3 regions of the [Clostridium] saccharolyticum WM1 genome follow, and region 2 is predicted to be linked to each of the others. Evidence: riboswitches for the same ligand, from Rfam matches in the RefSeq annotation. Region 2 holds a riboswitch; each other region holds the start of a gene.
The links. Region 2 has a riboswitch for thiamine pyrophosphate ahead of thiC (phosphomethylpyrimidine synthase ThiC). Riboswitches for the same ligand answer to the same signal wherever they lie in the genome.

Region 1 (2,265 bases), 1.8 Mb from region 2:
AAGAAAATCCCAGGAAGGGGATTCTTCCAATATTTCTTATGTTTGATTTATATTTCACTCTTCCCATGGCATACATTTTCTTGAAAGCAAGTCCACGCCTTTCATGAGGAGAAGGCTGACAGCCGATATTAGAAAAATGACCGCAAACATCTTATCAAAGGCAAAGGATTTTTTCACTCTGGTCATGTAAACCCCCAGTCCGCCAAAGCCTCCCAGCCATTCGGAGATGACCGCCCCCACCACTGCGTAGGAAACGGATATCCTCAGGCTTGCAAAAAACTGCCCCATGGCTCCGGGAAGCTTGATATACCGGAATATTTTCATTTTTCCGGCTCCCATGGATCTTAAAAGATTCACTGCATCGGGATTTACCGACTTAAATCCCGTAAGCAGGCCTACGGTAATGGGGAAAAAGGTGGTCAGAATGATCAGGATCACCTTTGGGACCATGCCGTATCCGAACCATAATACGAGAAGGGGTGCAATGGCAACGGTTGGAACCGTCTGGGTCAGGACGATCAGCGGATAAAAGGCCCGGTAAAGACCATTAAAATGATCCATGACTACGGCGATTACAAAGCCCGTCGCCACACCCAGAAACAGCCCTAAAAACGCTTCAAGAAGGGTAATTCCCCCATGGCAGGCCAGTATGGGAAATTCCGTTACAAAGGCCTTTCCAACGCTTATGGGAGACGGGAGGAGAAAGCGGTCCACAAGACCAAAAGCGGTGATCCCCTGCCACAGGATCAAAAGCCCAAGGACCGCAGACCAGGACCAAAGCCTACTTGTGATGCTTTGTGACTTTCTTTTCAATCGTTAGCACCTCTCCTTCCGGCCGGTAGGTAACTTTAATATAGGCGGCAACAGAAGGCGCTCCTGCCCGGATGGCAATGTGCTGGCATTCCTTGACAATATCCATCAGCTCATCGTAATCTCCTTCAATGGCAGTTTCAAAAGGCCCTACATAATAGTTCAGTCCGGTACTCCGGATATAATCGATCACCTGGTCAACGATGCGGATCAGCTCCTCGTCGTTCTTTGCCTCCGGCAGTGTCTGGATCGCTACGCTTGCATTCATAATTTTCTCTCCTTTTGTGTGATGATATAAACTAAGAAAACCCGCCCGGATATCCGGGCGGGTGAACAGGCTTAGCCTGAAGGCTTCCTACGCTGGCATTATCCAGATCAGGTTAGAGGGTTTAAAGCAATTCTGCTTACTCTCAGCCGGACTTTCTCCAGCACCCCTTTCAGTTTTCATAGCAAGTATACATCAGGGAATCAGGAATGTCAATCCCGCCTTCCCGGAACAGCAGATGCTCCAAGTTACTGAGGCGATAGTTTCCCTTCTAATCTGCGTATGGTTTCAGTCACCTGATCCCAATGCATCAGTGCCAGATTCCCAAGAACCGGATCATACATTGCTCCCAGATTTTTTTTGATTTCTTCATAACAGTGTTCCAGAGAATAAGCCCTCCGATATCCCCGGTCTGAAGTCATGGCATCAATGGAATCGCAGACAGCGATGATCCTCGCTCCCAGAGGAATCTCATCTCCCTTCAGGCCTTCCGGATATCCTTTTCCGTCAAAGCGTTCATGATGATACAGGACAATATCCTTCAGTTCTTTTAAATGCCGGGATTTACTTAGAATATCAGCACCAATCCTGGGATGCTTTTTCATGGCCTCCCACTCTACCTCAGAAAGCTTATCCGGCTTATTTAATACCGAATCCGGAATTCCGATCTTCCCGATATCATGAAGATGGGCAGCGATATGTATCTTTTCTATCTCATTTTTATCAAGACTTAAAAACTCCAAAAGGGCAAGCGCCATATCGCTCACCCTTTGAGAATGCCCCGCGGTATAGGGGTCTTTGGCATCCAATGCGCTTACAATGCATTGGATGATTTCATGATAATCCACGCCGCCTGTGCATAATTCATATTCTGGTCCGCTATCCATAGTTTCTATTCTCGTTTCTTAAGTTAGTTATAGCTAACTCCATGCGAAATGCAATCAGCTTTTTCACATTCACAGGGTTTTACTATTATAGAAGAAATTTTCTGGCCTTCCAGATATCCGCAGGCAGTAAGCCCTGCCTGAACCACCTGGTTCCAGTTTTTAGCCGAAAGCTGATAAGTCGTTTCATCGTCCAGAACCACGGTACAGGCCTCTTCCATCGGGCAGGTTTCCGAATAGACGATTTTGTACATATTTTTCCGGCTGATGGCTCCGATCTCTTCCAGGATATTGACCATCCGGTAA
Region 2 (2,265 bases):
ATTGCAGAGGGGATCGTGATCCAGGAAGCGGATATGCGGGCTTTGGCTTCCGGAGTTACCACAGATAAACTTTTTGATTCTGTAAAGCGGATACGTCAAAAAACCGATGTTCCTCTGGCTTTTATGACTTATATCAACCCTGTTTTCGTCTATGGAAGCGAGAGGTTTATAAAAAATGCGGCAGAAAGCGGCATTGATGCCCTGATCGTGCCGGATATGCCCTTTGAGGAACGGGAGGAACTGCTTCCCTTCTGCAGGAAATACGGGGTGGAACTGATTTCCCTCATAGCCCCCACTTCAAAGGAGCGCATACAGGCCATTGCATCAGCATCGGAAGGATTTATCTACTGTGTCTCCTCCATGGGCGTGACCGGGGTGAGAACAGAAATCAACACGGACATTAGGGAAATGGTCGCCCTGGTAAAGGAGACAAAGGATATTCCCTGCGCCATTGGCTTTGGCATCTCCACGCCGGATCAGGCAAGGGAAATGAGCAAATACGCAGACGGCGTTATTGTGGGAAGTGCCATTGTGAAAATCGCAGCAAAATATGGAAAGGACTGTGTTGTTCCGGTCTGCGATTATGTTAGGGAAATGAAAGCTGCCATCACCGGCTGAAGCCGGGTACGGATGTTTTCCTTGACAAGAAGAAAGGGGAATGCTACACTAGTGCCACAAGAGGGAGCTCGTAGGCGGGCTGAGAGGAAGTCATCAACTTCGACCTTTATAACCTGATTTGGGTAATGCCAACGTAGGGATTTATATGGGATGATTGTATATTTCCGAGCCTATACCTGTTGGTATGGGCTCTTTTTCTTTTCCAAAAGCCCTTGCAATCCCTCCGTTCACGAAGGGAAATACCCTTTGTATGTTTCACCCGTGTCAATCAAAAGGAGGAAAAAAATGAATTATACCACACAAATGGATGCCGCTAGAAAAGGCATTCTGACAAAGGAACTGATGGCAGTCGCCGGGCAGGAACAATGGGAGCCGGATAAGCTGCGGGAGCTGGTGGCGGAAGGAAAAGCCGCCATACCTGCCAACAAGAACCACACCTGTTTAAAGCCCAGCGGGATCGGCTCCATGCTGAAAACAAAGATCAATGTGAATCTGGGAACTTCCAGGGATTTAAATGACCTGGACATGGAGCTTAAAAAAGTAAAAGATGCGGTCCTTATGGGGGCAGAATCCATTATGGATTTAAGCTCCTTTGGCGATACCCGGAGATTCCGCAGAAAGCTGACAGGGGAATGTCCGGCTATGATTGGCACGGTTCCGATCTACGATGCTGTGGTTTATTATCACAAGCCCCTTCGGGAAATCACCGCCGAGGAATGGATACGGATCGTGGAAATGCATGCGGAAGACGGGGTGGACTTTATGACCATTCACGTTGGAATCAATAAGCAGACGGCCAGACGGTTCAAGGAAGCCAAACGGCTGACGAACATTGTTTCAAGAGGTGGGTCCATCATCTTTGCCTGGATGGAGATGACCGGGGAGGAAAATCCCTTTTATGAGCATTATGACCGCATTCTGGAAATCTGTCAGAAGCATGACGTCACCTTAAGCCTGGGAGATGCCTGCCGGCCGGGATGCATTGAAGATGCTTCCGATATTTCCCAGATTGAGGAGCTGGTGACTCTTGGGGAACTGACAAAAAGGGCATGGGAGAAAAATGTACAGGTAATTATTGAAGGCCCCGGCCATATGCCCTTGGATCAGATAGCCGCTAATATGAAAATACAGCAGACCATCTGCAAGGGTGCTCCTTTTTATGTTCTGGGACCGCTTGTCACAGATATTGCGCCGGGATATGACCATATCACCGCTGCCATCGGAGGAGCGGTGGCGGCGGCTGCCGGAGCGGCATTTCTCTGCTATGTGACCCCTGCAGAGCATTTGAAGCTGCCGGATGGGGCTGATGTGAAAGAAGGAATCGTTGCCGCCCGGATTGCTGCCCATGCGGCTGATATTGCCAAAGGCATCAGGGGCGCCAGGGAGTGGGATCATAAGATGAGTGACGCCAGAAAACGGCTGGATTGGGAAGCCATGTTCCAGTTATCCATTGACCCGGAAAAAGCCAGACGCTACCGGGCAGCATCAAAACCGGAAAAAGAAGATACCTGCTCCATGTGCGGCAATTTCTGCGCCATGAAAAATATGAACCGGATTTTGGACGGGGAAATTGTTAATATCTATGATGAATGATGGATTATGGATTATGGATTGTGAAAATTTAAAATTACATATACAGGAGGAATT
Region 3 (2,265 bases), 420 kb from region 2:
CATGATATCCCTCCTCTTACAAAAATCTCCAAAAAAGGATACCATCTTCAGCCTATGTTACTATTCTACCTAAAGAAATAGGTAAATACAAGCACTATTTCCAAATTAATTAAATATCATGATTCCGATGATAGCAACAACTGCACCGATGAGTTTTTTCCATTCAAATCCCACCTTTTCAACACCAAATAAACCGAACAGCTCCACAGCATAAGCCACAATGATCTGAGAAACCACTATGATCAGGGCCGCTTTGGCGGGCCCCAGGGCCGCCATACTCCTTACTACCGTATAGGTGATGAAGGCACCCATAATGCCGCCCAGCAGCAGATATTTGGGCTGTACGTCAAAAAGACCGGAAACGTTTTCCCTGCCGGAAAAATACCACAGGATGATACAGGTTAAAAATGCGGTGAGCTGCACCCAGCCTGTGGAAACCCACATGCTGGTCTGCTTTGTTACGCCTGTATTAAACACCCCCTGAATGCTCATAAGTGCCCCGGATATAAGAGCTATGATAAAGCCTGTCATTCAAACAACCTCCATATTTCTATATTGTATCTCATGAATCAGGCCGATATGCGGCCATATCCGCCTGATTCTAAAACCCAAGGTCAAAACACCCGTTATCCAACCTTACTTCTTTCCCTAGGTTGTGCTTTATTTGCATTTTTATACTGAATTAACAACTGGATCACAGTTCATCCATTCAGAAGCATCTGCATTTCAGAACTACGTTCCTTTTGCAAAATGAAAACTCCGGGACAGAATTAAAAGTAACCTGATACAGCTTGACAAGCCTTGGTTTTTGCGCTATACTCACAGAAAAATTATAGAAATTCACACACGCTAGGGGAGCCTTTGGCTGAGATTGGTAGAAACCGAACCCTCACTACTTGAACCGGATAATGCCGGCGTAAGGAAGCATCAGTAGTCCCCTCCTGCGCACACAAAGGAGGTTTTTTTATGTCATTTTTTCTTACTTACTCTGCGGAAAACGAAGAGTACTTATTACAGCCGGCCGGATACCTGCTGATGATCGTTTTATTTGCCGCCATTTTATTCACTCTTCCTCTTTTTGGCAGATCATCATCCAAATCCAATAAGCTGCAGACCCGCCAGCTTGTTTACTGTTCAGGCGCCATGGCTCTGGCTATGGTAACATCCTTTATCAAATTTGCCGCTCTTCCTTTCGGAGGCTCCATCACACTTTTTTCCATGCTGTTCATCTGCCTGATCGGCTATGTTTACGGCGTTAGGGCCGGGATCATGACCGGGGTTGCTTACGGAATCCTGCAGTTCATTACAGAGCCATATATCTTTGCCCCCCTCCAGGTTCTCCTTGACTATCCCCTGGCCTTCGGCGCTTTGGGGCTTTCCGGACTGTTCCGCAATAAAAAGCACGGACTTGTGACCGGATATACGGCGGGTGTTGCGGGACGTTACTTATGCCATGTGGTTTCGGGTTATATATTCTTTGCTTCCTATACGCCGGAAGGCATGAACCCAATGATTTATACTCTAGGTTATAACGCCACCTATATTCTGCCGGAACTGATCGTAACCGTTGTGATCCTGTATTTCCCTCCTGTACTGGGAGCCATTGGGCAGGTGAAGCGGCAGGCGGTAAACGGATAACGAAAAAACAAGCGGTATGGAAGGAGCGGAAAGCTCCCATATCGCTTGTTTTGTTTTTCTATATTATCTCTCTTGTTTTATTTTTTATAGCCGCCATCACCAGATGCCTGGCCAGCACAGCCGTTGTCACTGCTCCAACGCCCCCAGGTACTGGAGTTGCCATGGAAGCAGTCCCATCCAGGGAATCAAAGTCCACATCCCCGCAAAGTTTTCCGTATTCATCCACATTGATTCCCACATCCACTACCACGGCATCCTGTCCAACATAAGAAACATCAACCATTCTGGCACGGCCGGCGGCTGCCACAAGAATCTGGGCATTTTTACAGGTTTCCTTTATGTTCTCTGTTCGGGTATGACAGATGGTAACCGTTGCATTTTCCTTTAGCATCAGCATGGATAAGGGGCGTCCTACTACCATGCTTCTGCCCACGATTGCAACTCTCTTACCAGTCAAAGGTATCTCATTGGCCTTTAAAACCTCCACCACCGCCTCCGCCGTGCATGGAGCAAAACCTGTATCGTCTCCGGCAAATACCTTTGCGATGTTCTCCGGAGATATCCCATCCAAATCCTTTTCCGGATGAATCATATGGATAATGTCTTTTTCCTTTATCTGCTTTGGCA

Region 1: linked by a shared signal. The riboswitch ahead of CLOSA_RS04995 (thiamine-binding protein) and the one ahead of thiC (phosphomethylpyrimidine synthase ThiC) in region 2 are both predicted to bind thiamine pyrophosphate.
Region 3: linked by a shared signal. The riboswitch ahead of thiT (energy-coupled thiamine transporter ThiT) and the one ahead of thiC (phosphomethylpyrimidine synthase ThiC) in region 2 are both predicted to bind thiamine pyrophosphate.

The regions. Positions count from the first base shown of each region.
Region 1 covers NC_014376.1:1,051,671-1,053,935, reverse strand. Annotated here, with positions in the region: gene CLOSA_RS05000 (ABC transporter permease) at 55-813, opposite strand; gene CLOSA_RS04995 (thiamine-binding protein) at 782-1,078, opposite strand; TPP riboswitch at 1,143-1,256, opposite strand; gene CLOSA_RS04990 (HD-GYP domain-containing protein) at 1,324-1,962, opposite strand; gene CLOSA_RS04985 (transcriptional repressor) at 1,986-2,265, opposite strand, start outside.
Region 2 covers NC_014376.1:3,934,883-3,937,147, forward strand. Annotated here, with positions in the region: gene trpA (tryptophan synthase subunit alpha) at 1-618, shown strand, start outside; TPP riboswitch at 669-776, shown strand; gene thiC (phosphomethylpyrimidine synthase ThiC) at 904-2,211, shown strand.
Region 3 covers NC_014376.1:3,511,031-3,513,295, forward strand. Annotated here, with positions in the region: gene CLOSA_RS16370 (helix-hairpin-helix domain-containing protein) at 1-3, opposite strand, end outside; gene CLOSA_RS16375 (DMT family transporter) at 106-531, opposite strand; TPP riboswitch at 842-940, shown strand; gene thiT (energy-coupled thiamine transporter ThiT) at 967-1,638, shown strand; gene CLOSA_RS16385 (bifunctional 5,10-methylenetetrahydrofolate dehydrogenase/5,10-methenyltetrahydrofolate cyclohydrolase) at 1,697-2,265, opposite strand, start outside.